Regions from separate parts of the Cytobacillus sp. FSL M8-0252 genome, predicted to be linked through region 1. Evidence: riboswitches for the same ligand, from Rfam matches in the RefSeq annotation. Region 1 holds a riboswitch; each other region holds the start of a gene.

Region 1 (5,490 bases):
AACAAAAAAGGAGGGCAAATGAGAATGACCGAAAAAAATCAAAACCATCAGTTTGTCGTGTCACAGGAAGATTGGTCCCTCCATCGTAAAGGGCATGATGATCAACAACGCCATCAAGAAAAAGTACAGGATGCCATCAGAAACAATTTACCTGACCTGATTACAGAAGAAAACATTGTCATGTCCAATGGTCGTGATGTCGTTAAAATACCGATTCGTTCCTTAGATGAATATAAAATTCGCTACAATTATGATAAGAATAAGCATGTCGGTCAAGGTGATGGCGATAGTCAAGTTGGTGATGTAGTAGCGAGAGATGGGTCAGGTCAGAAAGGGCAAGGTAAAGGGCAAGGTGCAGGGGATCAAGCGGGTGAGGATTACTTTGAAGCAGAAGTCTCTTTAATGGAAATTGAGGAAGCGTTATTTAAACAATTGGAGCTACCGAACTTAAAGAAAAAGGAACAAGATCAAATTGTCGTCGAGAATATTGAATTTAATGATATTCGCAAAACTGGTCTTATGGGGAATATAGATAAAAAGAGAACAATGATGTCAGCTTTTAAGCGAAATGCGATGCACGGGAAATCAGCTTTTCACCCCATTTATCAAGAAGACTTAAAGTTCAAGACTTGGAATGAAGTCGTGAAGCCTGAATCGAAAGCAGTTGTGCTAGCAATGATGGATACAAGTGGTTCGATGGGTATCTGGGAGAAATATATGGCGAGAAGTTTCTTCTTTTGGATGACTCGGTTTTTACGAACGAAATATGAAACGGTAGAAATTGAATTTATTGCGCATCATACAGAAGCAAAGGTAGTATCAGAAGAAGATTTCTTTTCTAAAGGAGAAAGTGGCGGCACAATCTGTTCGTCTGCTTATCGTAAAGCATTGGAGTTAATTGATCAAAAGTATAACCCAGTCAGATATAATATATATCCATTCCATTTCTCAGATGGGGATAATTTAACTTCAGATAATGCAAGATGTGTAAAACTTGTTGAAGAGTTAATGAAAGTATCAAGTATGTTTGGATACGGGGAAGTGAATCAATATAACCGCCATTCTACTTTAATGTCAGCATACAAAAATATAAAAAATGATTTGTTCCGTTATTATATTTTAAAGCAGAAGGCTGATGTATTCCATGCGATGAAAGGCTTTTTTAAAGAACAAGAACAGAAGGAAAAGTTAGCGTAATGAGAGCCTGTTTTGAAAGGTTCGCAACTAAGTTCTGAAGTGTAATAGCTTACTTACGAGCGTTTCGGAGGCAGGTTTTGAAAAATGATGAGAACAAAGCAATCGAGCTTTTTAGTTATATCACAGCGATTGATGCTGTGTTTTTTTTTTGCTCAACTGACTAAGCACTAGGTAGATTTGAGCACTTTTATCTGTAATTCTTTTAAGTAGCTCTCTTCATCTACTTATGTCATAATTTTCATAAAGAGTAATATGGAGGGGTTTCCTTTGCACAAAATTCAAGATTTAGGTAATGATATTCAACTGATTGATTTAATGGATTTACAAACACCTGAGCGTACGGGGGCGTATATATTAGGTGCTGAAGAATTAACAGTGATTGAAACAAGCGCTAGTCCTTCGATTCCTCACCTTATAGAAGGGTTGCAAGAATTGAACATTAACCTAGAAGATATCAAGCATATTATTGTCACCCATGTACATTTAGACCATGCTGGTGGAACTGGTTTGTTCTTAGAACAATGTCCAGAAGCAAAAGTATATGTTCATCCAAGAGGTAAACGGCATTTAGCTGACCCTAGTAAATTAATTGCTGGTGCTAGAATGGTATATGGCGATGAGTTTGATCAACTATTTAATCCGATTGTGCCAATTGATGAGAAGAGGTTAGTCGCGATGGAAGAGGGACAATCATTGGATATCGGTGGACGTTTGTTAACTTTCTATGATACCCCTGGCCATGCAAAGCACCACTTTTCAATCCATGATTCGAAAAGTAATGGCTTCTTTACTGGCGATACAATTGGCGTATTTTATCCTGGCATAGCAAGAAAAGGATATCCATTAGTCCTGCCATCGACTTCTCCTAATCAGTTTGATCCAGAGGCGATGTTATCTTCTGTTGAAAAAATCGAATCACTTCAACCACAACATATCTTTTTTGGGCATTATGGTGAGGGCCCTGAACCAAAGGATGTTTTTACACAAATTCGTTATTGGTTACCTATATTTACTTCAGTTGCAGATGACGTTTTTCTCCAAGGAAATGACATAATAAAAATGCAGGAAGCCATACAATCGGAATTGTTGGAACAAGTAAAACATTATTTATTAACAGCGCACGATGTTGAACTTAGTGCAGAGGATAAGAAGCTAATAGGCTTAGATTTAAATGTCTGCACAATGGGGATGATTGATAGATTGCAGAAAGAGAAATAAAGATTTAAGTCGTGTGGTTTGGAGGTAATTAACATGGATTTGGAAGAAATAAGATCAGAGATACAGCATCGTCAATCAGATATATTGGGTAGCTCTAGATTGGATAAATTCGCTGTTCTTCTTCCCCTAATAGAAAAAGATGGAGAAATACATATTTTGTTTGAAGTACGGTCTTTATCTATGAGAAGACAGCCAGGGGAAATTTGCTTTCCTGGGGGGAAAATGGATCAAGACGATGTGGATTTGATTGAGACGGCAAAAAGGGAGACCAGTGAAGAGTTAGGTATCCCAATTGGAGAAGTCTCTGTTTTTTCAGAACTTGATTATGTAGTGACACCTTATGATACAGTGATTTATCCGTTTGTAGGCACAATAGAGAGCATCAGTGATCTTAAGCTAAATCCAGAGGAAGTGGATCAAATTTTCACAGTACCACTTACTTATTTTTTGAAAGAGGGACCATCAATTCATTATATTGAGATGAAGCCAGAGCCTAATAGTAGCTTCCCTTATCATCTCATTCCTAATGGGGAAAAATATAAATGGCAAACGCGAAGGATGCAAGAAATTTTTTATACTTATAAAGGTCATGTGATATGGGGGTTAACAGCTAAGATACTGTATCATTTTTTGACACTTATCCAGGATGAAAATAAATAAATTTTCAAAATGTTATTGACGATTCCCTATAAAAGGGTATATGATGTTAAACAAATAAATAGAACTTCTTATCCAGAGAGGCGGAGGGACTGACCCAGTGAAGCCTCGGCAACCAGCAATCTTTTGTATGGTGCCAATTTCAGAGGATATTATCCAAAGATAAGGAGAAGGTGAGCGTGTGAATTCAAAGCCCTTCTGCCCTTCTTGGTGGAAGGGTTTTTTATGTGATAGAGCCAATATTTTATTGGAATATAAAATATATTCAGATTTTATATTGACGACAATTTGTTTTTTGGATATAATTCTATTTGTAATTAAAGTATTAACGCTTTAAAAAATAAAATATTTCTTATCGAGAGTGACGGAGGGATCAGGCCCTATGAAGTCCGGCAACCTTCAAGCAAATGCTTGAAAAGGTGCTAAATCCTGCAGGCAGTGAATGTCTGGAAGATAAGATGAGGCAACCCCCTCTTCTTATGAAGAGGGGGTTATTTATTTTAATTATCCGACTAAAAAGTAGAGGAGAGTATATAATGACGAATCAATTTAACACTTATGATGATGAGACGATTTTATTACATGGAGGTCAATCACCAGACCCGACAACGGGATCTCGTGCAGTTCCTATTTATCAAACGAGTTCATATGTTTTTCATAATACAGATCATGCGCAAAGCCTATTTTCATTGGATGAGACGGGAAATATCTATTCACGAATCGGTAATCCAACGGTAGATGTATTAGAAAAACGTATTGCTTTATTAGAAGATGGGGTAGCGGCAGTAGCGACTTCATCTGGAATGGCAGCTATAGCTCTTTCGATTATGAATATTGCCCAAGCGGGTGATGAGATTGTTGCAGCTTCGAACCTTTATGGTGGAACATATAATCTTTTTGCTATAACACTTCCGAAATATGGGATTAAAGTTCATTTTGTTGATGGTTCTGACCCTGAGAATTACCGTAAAGCGATTACGCCAAAAACTAAGGCTTTATATGGAGAGATTATTGGGAACCCAAGTCTTCATGTCCTAGATGTAGAGGCAGTTGCAAATATTGCTCATGAAAATGATATTCCTCTTATTATTGATAATACTTTCGCTTCACCTTATCTTTGCAAACCAATCCAATGGGGTGCAGATATTGTCATTCACTCGGCAACAAAATGGATTGGAGGTCATGGAACAACAATTGGTGGACTTGTAGTTGATGGCGGACGATTTAATTGGAATCATGATAAGTTTCCTGGTTTTACTCAGCCAGACCCAAGTTATAACGGTATTGTTTATGCGAATGAGTTTGGTACTCTCGCTTTCAGTACAAAGCTTCGTGTTCAGTTGCTGCGCGATTTTGGGTCATCATTAAGCCCACATAGTGCATTTCTTTTACTCCAAGGATTGGAAACACTCCATTTACGTATAGAGAAACATACGGAAAATGCAGCGAAGATAGCCCATTTCTTAAACGCTCATCCAGCTGTCGATTGGGTCGCATATCCAGGTTTAGCAGAGCATCCAGGGCATGAACTCGCGAAGAAATATTTAAACACTGGCTTCGGTTCCATTGTGAACTTCGGTATTAAAGGTGGCCGAGATGCGGGTAAAAAAGTGATAGATACCATTGCATTGTGGTCTCATGTAGCCAATGTAGGTGATGCGAAGTCACTCATTATTCATCCGGCTTCAACCACACATCAACAGTTAAGTGCAGAAGATTTAATTAAAAGCGGTGTAAGTGAGGAACTCATACGTTTATCAGTTGGGATTGAATCGGTTAGAGATTTAACCAATGACTTAGATCAAGCCTTCTATGAAGCGACTGGTATTTCTTCGAAGGGAGAACAAAAAGGAGAAACAGCAGTAAATGATGAAGGTGTTATTCGATGGGCATTACAATCATCCTCATTAAAAGAAGATGTGGATGGCAAAGAACTGCAAAGAGCAAAAAGGATAGCTGTTGTTGGATTAAGTGGAAATCCTGCTAGACCAAGTTACCGTTTAGCAAGAAAAATGCAAAGATTAGGTTATCAAATCGTGCCAGTTAATCCAAGAGAAACAGAAGTATTAGGTGAACAGGCATATCCAAATTTAAAATCCATTCCTTTTACCATTGATATTGTGCAAGTATTTAGAAGCCCTGAAGCTGCGATAGAAGTGGCGAAAGAGGCAGTAGAAATCCAACCGAAAGTTTTCTGGCTACAAGAAGGTGTCATTTCACCAAAAGCAGTTGAAATAGCAAAAGAAGCCGGACTTGAAGTGGTACAAAATCGCTGCACATATAAAGAGGCACAGAGATTAAGAGGTTCTATTGTAACCTTTGCTTGTGAAATTTAAAACCGAGATTGAGGAGAGTCATCGATGAAAAAATGGTTCGTATTTTTAATTGTCGTTTTATCAATTGGATTCATTAGTGCTT
Region 2 (5,490 bases), 2.4 Mb from region 1:
CAGAATACACAACCGTTCGACAAATCCCTTACACCTTTTACCCAATTAAAAATATATTAAACTCGATTTTCAAGACCTTTAGCCTTGTATCTTTGTATTAGCCACTTAATTAAAAAATGCCTTTATACATTATTCAGCATAAAAGGCAGTATTCGTTTTAATATTGATCCATACAACTCGTGTCAATAACCCACGGTTCCCCTGTATTCATATCAATCATTTTAATATGGCCAGTAGTAAGTGGATAGGTCGGTAAATAAGTTAATGTGTATTGATGCTTCTCTATATTCTTTCCCCAGCTTAATTCCATAAAAAGCTTTTCCTTAATCATTTCTGTTGCCGCTTTAAATGTAAGGCTTGCGACAAATGATACCTTTGAGAAGTCTTGGAGTACCTCACTATCTACATCTACATATTTCACCAAGCCTGTATCGTCTATTTGAATATGAACCAAAGCATCAGCTACTTGAACGCCCCTTTCTTGTCGAATAAACGTAAAATCGTATATGCCGTTTGCGGGTTTTTGACTTATTACATTATCGTCTAATTGTTGCAGTTTAAAATAATCATGAGGGTTATCACAAACTGCTTGTAACACTGATGTAGCAGTTAAAAGCGCCACTTTCGAATTAACATGTCCAGAAACAAACGTTTCAGAATCATCTAAGCCCATTAATTTAAGCAGTCTTCCATCCGCATTGAATACAAATTTTATCGCACCAGGGATATCTAATTCATCATCTAATAAATCTTCCTCACTCACCCGTAAAGATTTTTTAGGTAACTTACTCCATACCTCTAGTCTACCACTTTTCGTTTTTGCTTCAGCTACAAGCATATGGTCTTCCGTCATTCCCGCCAATGTATAAATATCTATAAATTCAGCCAAATCGGGTAAGGATGTCATCAGCGTTTTGCCAACACCAAACGAATCCGAGGTAAGTATTCCCCCATTTGTGTGTACACCAAGAATAAAATCCTCCAACTGATAAACATAGTGATACTCATCATCACCATTGACAAATATGTCATTATCATACTTTGCAATAACAGGTAGAATCCTTAAATGATTTAAATAAATCCGCTTCGCTTCTTCATTCGTAATCAGTGTTTTGGGATAGACAAGTTCAAAATCCATGCTTTCTCTTTCGACTGCACTTAATACCCCATTACTAAGCATTGTAAAACTAATTCCAGAATGAGGGAGTTCCTTATTCAACCGCTCATCTTTGCGATTATATAAAATCATATGATATTCACCTAAGTCAATGTATGCTGACAAATATAACCCATGCCTGAAAGTCGAATCATAGAACCTTTCTATAAACTGCTCTGCTTGCATGATCATATCAAACTTACTCATTTCCCCTGGAATTTCATCTAGTTCATCCGTATAAATGAAAAACTCTGCCACACCTAATTCATCCATACGAACCGAGCCAATTGACTCTCCCCAATCTTCCAACAGGATATCATACACATTTTCTTCAAATTCCATCTGCTCCATAACTAAATCATCTGGGTTGATTCCTTTAAAATAGGTTTTTAGTTGTTCCATTATTAAGTGATTCAAAGCAGCTGTTCTCCTTTAGTTATGATTTAATTAACGTGCAGGAAGTGAAATTTTAACATTAAATCGTTTCTATTTAAAGGTTCTCTTTAATTCTTCCCATAATAATGACATCTATAAATTAGAAAAGCGCAGGGCGCCCGCTTATCGGTGACAAGCATAAGACGAGCCGGCAGAAAGGTTGTTTTTTAACCTTTTTGACGGATTGGCTTATGACCTCGAGCCGATGGCGTCCGGAGCTAGACAAAGCCTCGTTAAACATTTCATATAATGCAATCGCCCTTATATTATCTGCACATACATCTAACTCTAATCTGATGAGTCCTAACTCTTCATCGGCAAGCTTTACTATTCGCTCAAGAAGCGTCTTGCCAATCCCTCTTCCTTGTACTTCTTCATTAATAGAGATGGACACATTCCGCTATATCTTAACTTTCCACTTCTCTCTTCTAAGGAAGCTATCCCTCGAACATGACCGTTACATTCTGCAACAAATACATCGTCTTCTTTTGTAAGTCCTTCAATATAATCTTCAATATCTTTTAATCTCCCCGATGATAAGGCCATTGTTTGTTGAATAATAGAATCTTGCCTATGCATATCATGAATATCTCTTGCATCATTTATATGTATCGGTCTAATCTTTATTTCTTCCCCCATATAAAAACTCCTTTTTTTATAAAACTGTTCTGAATGAAAACTTATAAACCAAGACTACCACTTTTCTTAGTTTGAAAATATTGCTTTATTCATTTACGAATGAACAGTATAAAAAGTTTCTTATCATTGCACTGACATAATCACTACGATACAAAATATATATGAAAGGAGGCATCGAGATATTTTATGAGCATCCAAAGGAGGGTAATTTGAATATGCTTGCTTTGTTCAGTCTTTTTCTAGTTGTCGGCTACAGTTTCTTTTTCTTTATTAGTGCCGTTAGAAAAAAGAAAGAAATAGCTACAAAATATTCTAAATGTATTCCCATGGTGGTTGGTATGACGAGTAGCTTAACAATCGGTTTGATTATATCTGTGTGGTTACCAGAAATGGCTAAAGCAACTGTATTATCAATTCTCATTAGCGCTGTCATTGCCATTTTTATAGGACTACCGTTTAAAACAAACGGACTCGTTGAAGCTCAAGCGTCAAGTCTCATGGGAAGTATGATGGGGGCAATGCTAGGCATTATGTTGGTACCCAGTGAAGTTACATTTATGATCATTAGCATGGATCTGATTTATTTAATTAGTATTTTTGCCATGATGCTTCTCATGCACAAAAAACATTCATTAAAGGAAGCATTGAAAAATCGACCTGTGCCCTTCTATCTAACATTCTTATTAAGCATCGCCATTATCTGTGCATCGGGAATTCATCAAGAAGCGAAGAACTCAATTCATCCGATTGAAGAAAACACCCCACAAGTAGAACACCATCACTAGTTTAATGATTAATTTCAATTATGTTATTGACTTTTCATGTAATAGATAATATTATGAATATAATTTAATAAAGCATTTTCTCTTATAAAGAGCGGCTGAGGGACTGGCCCTGCGACGCCCGGCAACCATTCATATACCCATATGAACAGGTGCTAAATCCTGCAAAATACTTTTTGGTATTTTGATATATGAGAGAGGTTTACTACTATTCTAGTATATTTATGCCTCTCATGATGAGAGGCATTTTTGTTTTTATCATCACATCAAAAGAGAAACGAGGAGAGGAAATGACTGTAACAATCGTAAAAGGGGCTCCAGGACATTATTTATTAGGTTCAGGCATTCTAACAGAACTCCCCGACCTACTTAAAGATATTTCTGTTTCCAAATACCATATAATAACCGGTAAAAAAGCTTGGCAAGCCGTGCAACCCTACTTGCCCAAGGAAGTAATAGATAACAACGTTCACCTTCATTATATAGATGGTCACACTACCTTAAAAAAGGTCCATGACATCCAAGAAATAATAACAAATGATGGTGCTAATGGCGTAATAGGTATTGGTGGTGGGACAGCATTAGATATAACAAAAGCAGTTGCGATTGAAGCATCTGTTCAATCCATTCTTATACCAACAATCGCAGCTACCTGTGCCGCATGGACACCATTAAGTGTTTTTTATAATGAAGAAGGCAGCTTTACTCATTATACAGAGTTCCCTATTGCGACAACCCTCGTATTGGTTGAACCTGAAATTATTGCTAAAGCGCCTATTACTTATTTAAAAGCAGGAATTGGGGATACATTAGCCAAGTTTTATGAAGCTGAAGCTCTAATTGAAAGTTTTTACCCTGAAGAAACACTTCCTGTACCTAAACAAATTTCGCAATTTTCAGCTAAAATTTGCCGAGATACATTGCTTAATGATGGTGAAGCCGCACTACAATCAGTAGCCAAAAACGAAACCTCAAAAGCACTTATCCGTGTGATTGAAACGATTATCATGACTGGGGGTATGGTCGGTGGATTCGGCGAAAAAGCAGGACGAATCGCTGGTGCCCATTCGTTTCATAATGGACTAACCGTAGCGGATGCAGCCCAAGATTTTCTTCATGGGGAATTAGTCGCTTACGGGATTCTTGGTCAATTGGCCATTGAAGAAAAATGGACGGAAGTTGATTACCTTCTCCCGTTTTATGAGAGCTGGCAATTGCCAAGTAGTCTCTCTAGTCTAACTATTGATGTGAATGATGAGCAATTAATGAAGACAATTGTAAAAAAGGCGATACGCCCAACTGAATCTATTCACTTTATGAAAAACGAGATAAGTGAACATTCTGTTTTACAAGCACTTCGATTATTAGAAAAACAAAATGAACAAAAAGGAGTTCAAACATCATGAAAAAATGGTTACTAACTGGAACAGTCTTATTATCTTTAACAGGCTTAGCTGCATGTGGTAGTGATGAAGCCAACAACTCTACAGAAGGATTATATGACGATGAAGAATTAGTCATTGGTGTCACTGCAGGTCCACATGAGCAAATCTTAGAAAAAGTAATTGAATTAGCTAAAGAAGAAAATATCAACATTAAATCACAAGTATTTACTGATTATGTGATGCCAAATGTCGCATTAGCTGAAAAAGAGATTGACTTAAACATTTTTCAAACAGAGCCTTATTTTAATGCATTTAAAGAAGATAGAAATTTAGATTTAGTTAAATCTTTTGATACCGTTTCATTCCCGATGGGCATCTATGCACTCAATGTAAAAGATGTAGCTGAATTAAAAGATGGCGCAAAAATCGGTCTTCCGAGTGACCCAACAAATAGTGGCCGAGCTCTATTACTATTTGAAAAAGCGGGATTAATCGAATTAGATCCTGAAACAGGTATTAATTCAACAGTTCGTGATATTGAAAAAAACAATGGTAACTATGAATTTATTGAACTTGACTCTGCTCAAATCGCTCGTCAGCTAGAAGAGCTTGACGCTGCAGCTATTAACACGAACTTTGCAATTGAAGCCGGTTTTGTCCCTTCTAAAGACGCTATCTTTATCGAGCCTAAGGATTCACCTTACGTAAACCACGCTGCTGTCCGTACGGAGAATAAAGATGATGAAATTCTTGAAAAATTAGCTGATATCTACCGCAGTGAAGAAATTGAAAAGTTTGTTGAAGAGGAATTTGACGGATCAGTTATCGTCTCTTGGTAAAATGATTAAAAATGAGCGTTACGGAGGGAGCATCAAATCATGATAGAGCTTAAGAATATAACCAAAACCTTTACAGGAAAACAAGGAAGCATCCATGCATTAAAGGATGTCTCACTATCAGTGAATCAAGGAGAAATCTACGGGGTTATCGGATACAGCGGCGCTGGTAAAAGTACATTAATTCGCTGTGTGAACTTACTTGAAAAACCTGATAATGGTTCTGTAAAAGTCAATGGGGTGGATTTAACCACGCT
Region 3 (5,490 bases), 1.1 Mb from region 1:
GAAGTGACCACTCCACCTGAAAACGACCCTCCAATAAGAACAACTCCCACCATTACTTGTTCAAGGCTATTAACTTTTATCATATTTTTTTCCTTCACCATCAACGGAATGGCAGATTTTCTTGTTGGTGCATAAATGGCTTCACCTGCTGCTAAGAAAAAACTCGACAAATAAACGATCCAGACAGATGAAACATCATTTACAAACACAAACGACAAAGCAAACAGGATACGTCCTAAATCTGTGCAGACTAATATTTTCCTCCGTGAAAAACGGTCTGCCATCAATCCTCCTAATGGGCCAAATAACAGAAACGGAATGACTCTTATCGCTAAAGCAAGACCAACAGCAAGGCCAGACCCTGTTACTTGCAATAACAGTGCTAACAACGCAACTTGACTAAATCGATCACCTATTCCATTGAGAACACCCGCAAAGAATAAGCGCGCATAGTCTTTCTCTTCTTTTAATATGGAGATCATTCTCGTCCCCTCCTCATATAATTAGATAATCATCTAATTTGATGTTAATCTAATATATGAATAATCGCAATCTTTATTTCAAAAAAAAAAAGGAAAGTGCTTCGTTACGAAACAAACTTTCCAATCAATTTTTATTCTCTCAAATTATTTACACTCATTCTTGGGGGCTCCTCTAACCATCCATTATCGATCATAATTCTTATATTTTCTCTAATAAACAACATGATATCTTTTACAAATAAACCTAATTTGATGTTGATGTCATCTCTTAAGCTAAAGCCTGCACCAAATCCTTGACTACCGAGACCGAAATTACTTAACAAAAAGGTTAGATACATCATTAATTTATCAGAAAATGGTGGAATGTTAGACTTAGTAAGCGATAACCCATGAATTGTCGGCACCCTAATATCATCCTTAATTAGGATGTCATATGTTCCCTCCAAAATATCCTTGCTGAGCTCTTTCCCTTTAATAAAATAGTCCTTCACTTCTGTATGAACTGCCGTTTGAGCAAATCCTGTCATAAGCATCATGCCAACTGTATTCGTTTGAATAGACTGGTTTAAATAACTAAACTCAATCGTATTAATATCTCTTTTGTCACCAAACAGGCGATAACCTTTTGTATAATTTATATCTGAGACGAAGTCGACCGTTGTAGGGACATTAATCAAATTAGGTAATGGGTAATACCCCTCGTCAACCGCATAATTTAAGAACTTTTGATAATATTTCTGCGTTACATTTGTCATCTCACGATATAAATCAATAATATCATTTCGGTAGGACGTTGCTATATGAAGGGTGTATAGTCCCATGCTAATTTCCTTTAACACCATACACAAAAGAATATCAAATCCCTCTCCAAAAATTTTAGGAGCTTTCAAGTTCACATCGGCATTAGTGAAGCCTTGAGGTATAACAGCACCCTCATCATTAAATATCTGTTCAATACGGTGGACATTTGGCTCTAACTCAGACCATAAACCTTGCATAAGCTTTTTCGCTTTTTTATCCTCGGACACTTCTATAAAATGTTCTAAAACCCTTAATATCATTGTTTTCTTCTGATAAGTAATCCACAGTGCACCAATTTCTGTAGATGTCATTTTACTTCGATTGACCATTCTGTCACCTACTTTTATAAAATAACCATTCTTGTGACTAAGTTTTGCTATTCTCCTACTAAATATTCCCTTTATATCAAAAAAGCTAGAGGACAGGGATAGTCGTTCCCTTACCTCCAGCTTTCTAAATTATCCCCAAAGCATACGAAAACGCATAGCTGCATCAATTACTCTAGCTGTCGCTCCTTCATGCCTGGATGCATACTTCTTTCGATTGACACAATCAATTAACATTTGATCACATTGATAACAATGGCCATATCGATCAATGCAGGCATCATGTTTCTGACAACAAGAATCCACATAATTGATGGGCTTGCCTGGACCGCTACAACCCGGGCCACAATACCGATAACCTCCAGGCAAACAAAAACCTTTTTTATTAAACCTGTTCACTATTTTCACCTTCTTATCCTTTTATATATATTACAAACAGTAAGTCCATTTCGCCTGTGACCTTACCTAATAGGGGAATATTTTTATCAATTTATTTCAGTGCTTATTGGTCAAATAACATAAAAAAGCCAACCTATCCAAAAAGGATAAGTTGGCAACTATTGAATTCGACTAAACTTAATCAAAGTAAATATAATTGGAACTATCGTGGCAAGTAAAAACACTGGCAGAAACCAAATGCCTAAAGAGTCCGCCCATCCTAATGCTACTCTAATGGATTGTATAAGTATAAAGCCGAATAATGCGAGGCAAATATTCTTTATGACATTTAGCATTTTTCTACTCGTTAAGTAAAATGCGGCTGCATTTGATTCATTGATGCGTGCAGGGTAATTATGAATATGAGGAAACCGTTCAAATATCCCCATCATAAACCATAGAAACACGCCGATAATTGGTAAGATAAATAATTCATATTTAGAACCCCACCGATCAACTTCCCCTGAAGCATTGTAATGACCCGGTACTTGTTCAGGTATAGCTGACCAAGACACAACTAAGAATACAATCGACCCAATGAATACAATAAGACCAAGTATGTCGCATCCCCATTCCCATTTAGTACGAGGCAATTTAAGTACTGGTCTATCCATACCCCATTCCTCCTCTTTCCGTTCGTCTTTTTAATACATACGAAGGAAAGATAAAAAGGTTTCATCCATTAGATAATCAAAGGCAACTAGTTCATACAGGGAATTACGCGATGGCTCTATCCCCCTTTTCATGAAAGGAAACAGGCGCGTCGTAATGGTAAGATATCAGTGTTGATGGCTCTGTTTGAGAAAAATATTGTCATTCATACTGTATGAGGTGAATCGCCTGAGACATGCGATCAACAAAGTATATGGTAAAGGAATAAAGAATGGTTCTTTGATAAGCAGTTTAACTTCACACTTTTCACCCTTTATAATGCAAATCGTAATAAACCTACGTACATTGTTTTAACGCTTGCGTGATATCAGCCATCACATCTACAGGATCCTCTAAGCCAACAGAAAGGCGGATCATTTCGGGACTCACACCCGCCTCCGCTTGTTGTCCAGGTGAAAGACGAGCATGTGTTGTACTCGCTGGATGAATAATGAGCGTTTTAGCGTCACCAACATTTGCTAAATGTGATACCAGCTTTAGTGAGTTGATAAACCTTTTAGCTGTACTGATTCCCCCTTTGATGCCAAATGTAAAGGTTGCACCTGCCCCACTCGGAAAATACTTTTTCCCGAGATGATATTGTGGATGGCTTTCTAACCCAGGGTAGTTCACCCAAGAAATATGAGGTAACTCTCCTAACCGTTTAGCCAAAACTTGTGCATTAGCGACTTGCTTTTCTACTCTGACACTTAATGACTCCAGACCTTGAATAAATAACCAGCTATTGAAGGCAGACAGCGTTGCCCCTAAGTCATGGCCAAGTTCAAATCTTGCTTTAAGAATAAAAGCTTTTTCCCTAGAAATTTCAACATAGCTGCGATTACCAATAGCAGGCTTTTTCTCATTAAAGGAAGGAAATCTTTCGTTACTCCATTCGAATCTTCCTCCATCTACAATTACCCCACCGATTGCCGTACCATGTCCACCAATAAATTTAGTTGCTGAATGAACGACTATATCCGCGCCAAATGCAAGTGGTTTTAGTAAAAATGGCGTAGTAAATGTATTATCTACTACTAATGGTAGGCCGTGACGTTTCGCTATCTCACTTAACTTTTCTAAATGTGCTACCTCCATATTCGGGTTGCCAATTGTCTCTGTGAAAATCGCCTTTGTCCTTTTATTAATTTTTCCTTCTAAAGATGTAAAGTCCGTCCCATCAACAAAATGAACATTGATACCGAATTTACTAAACGTTTCTGCAAATAAATGGTAGGTACCACCATAAAGAGCCTGTGTAGAAACTATCTCATCGCCTGCTCTTGCAAGTGTTAAAAGGGCAATGGAAATCGCTGCTTGCCCAGATGAAACAGCAAATGAGGCTACGCCACCTTCTAACTGTGCCATTCTCTCCTCAAACACTGCATTGGTTGGATTTGCATTCCTTGAATAAATAAAGCCAGGCTCTTGCATCTGAAATAAGCTTGCTGCATGATCGGTATCTTCAAACACATAGGATGAAGTCATGTATATTGGTACGGCTCTCGACTTTGTAACAGGATCTGGCACTTGCCCCCCATGAAGCGCTATTGTATCAAACTGGTGATGATTCATTTTTCATTCTCCTCTCACATTTCACTTATAATAAACAAACTCGACTCGGAACCATCTATCAGTGATGAGCTTTTGAGTATGCCAGCACAATGGTTGTTTTTTCATAAATTGAATTTGAAACATCAATTTTTTATGTCCAACACCTTTTTTCAAGAGCAGAAAAAAGACCACTTTCAATAAAAAGAGATTGTACTCTTCCATCGAAAGCCGCCTTTAGTCGTCTAATCGGCATAGATAAAGCCCCTCTTGCTAAAGAAGAGGGGCTCACGATATATCGCCATATCCTCAACTTATCTATCTTGGAATTAGCACCGTTACCTAGTTTTGGTCGGTTGCTGAGGCTTCAAAGGGCCAGTCCCTCCACCTCTCTTGATAAATTGAATTTTTTAAATTTTAAGAGTCATTAATTATTAATCAGAATAACCTTATCATCCGGCGCTGTCAACAGCTTTTTATAATAAATCTTTTATGCAGCACAAAGTCTTTCTTTTGCCTTTATTACTGACACCCAATATTCAACTGGAGATATAAAGGATTGCAAATAATTCAGCTCTTTATTATACATAAGAGCCTCCACTAAAAGATAAACAGACGTATCATTTAAATCGTTAACAATCATATCAAGCAAAGTTGCTTTCATATTCATAATATCTTCATAATCATCGATGATAGCTAACTTATCATCTAAATATGAAAGAAAAGCTTGTAAATGAACAACCTCTTCTTGTAATTCCTTCCACCCTTTATCCTCAGCTAATACGTTTACATAATTAACAAATTGATTGTACTCTTCATGACTATCTCTTTTAATTTTCTCTGCTAATATATCAAAAAATACATGATTGGACATATCCTTGCTGTTCACTATTAGAGCACCACCTTTACTATTTATATAAAATTATAGACCTTCTCTTTTAAATATTCAATAAAATCACATGAAACTATTTTCAATTAAGGAGTCGGGTGGTGTGTAGTTTTAGTCTAAATTAAACCAAGTAGCTAGGATATAAGGGGGATACAATAATTTCTAATTTTTCTTACGCATTTGAATGAAAGGTGAAATCACCCTTCCACTACTAGATGCATATCCAGCTATTTATGTAAGCTTTGTTTTGCCCTTTTTACCCGGCTCATCATTCGACTTGATTCTTTGTTAGCCTTGTTCCTCTCTTTTACATGGCTCATACTTCAATTTGATTCTTTGTTAGCTTCGTTTC

The links. Region 1 has a riboswitch for S-adenosylmethionine ahead of MKX83_RS08110 (PLP-dependent aspartate aminotransferase family protein). Riboswitches for the same ligand answer to the same signal wherever they lie in the genome.
Region 2: it holds a riboswitch for S-adenosylmethionine, as region 1 does, so the genes downstream of both, MKX83_RS20260 (iron-containing alcohol dehydrogenase family protein) here and MKX83_RS08110 (PLP-dependent aspartate aminotransferase family protein) in region 1, are expected to answer to the same signal.
Region 3: it holds a riboswitch for S-adenosylmethionine, as region 1 does, so the genes downstream of both, MKX83_RS02215 (O-acetylhomoserine aminocarboxypropyltransferase/cysteine synthase family protein) here and MKX83_RS08110 (PLP-dependent aspartate aminotransferase family protein) in region 1, are expected to answer to the same signal.

Annotation. Positions count from the first base shown of each region.
Region 1 covers NZ_JBBOWZ010000001.1:1,558,656-1,564,145, forward strand. The annotation lists gene yhbH (sporulation protein YhbH) at 25-1,197, shown strand; gene MKX83_RS08100 (MBL fold metallo-hydrolase) at 1,465-2,415, shown strand; gene MKX83_RS08105 (NUDIX hydrolase) at 2,449-3,075, shown strand; SAM riboswitch class I at 3,141-3,241, shown strand; SAM riboswitch class I at 3,422-3,532, shown strand; gene MKX83_RS08110 (PLP-dependent aspartate aminotransferase family protein) at 3,609-5,408, shown strand; gene MKX83_RS08115 (aliphatic sulfonate ABC transporter substrate-binding protein) at 5,433-5,490, shown strand, end outside.
Region 2 covers NZ_JBBOWZ010000001.1:3,991,053-3,996,542, forward strand. The annotation lists gene MKX83_RS20245 (hypothetical protein) at 158-1,573, opposite strand; gene MKX83_RS24685 (GNAT family N-acetyltransferase) at 1,692-1,985, opposite strand; gene MKX83_RS20250 (hypothetical protein) at 1,919-2,230, opposite strand; gene MKX83_RS20255 (hypothetical protein) at 2,440-3,015, shown strand; SAM riboswitch class I at 3,095-3,210, shown strand; gene MKX83_RS20260 (iron-containing alcohol dehydrogenase family protein) at 3,303-4,418, shown strand; gene MKX83_RS20265 (MetQ/NlpA family ABC transporter substrate-binding protein) at 4,415-5,236, shown strand; gene MKX83_RS20270 (methionine ABC transporter ATP-binding protein) at 5,276-5,490, shown strand, end outside.
Region 3 covers NZ_JBBOWZ010000001.1:421,209-426,698, reverse strand. The annotation lists gene MKX83_RS02235 (MFS transporter) at 1-482, opposite strand, end outside; gene MKX83_RS02230 (DUF3231 family protein) at 614-1,612, opposite strand; gene MKX83_RS02225 (Parvovirus coat protein VP1-like protein) at 1,742-2,008, opposite strand; gene MKX83_RS02220 (DUF1648 domain-containing protein) at 2,167-2,661, opposite strand; gene MKX83_RS02215 (O-acetylhomoserine aminocarboxypropyltransferase/cysteine synthase family protein) at 2,996-4,273, opposite strand; SAM riboswitch class I at 4,561-4,652, opposite strand; gene MKX83_RS02210 (hypothetical protein) at 4,740-5,138, opposite strand.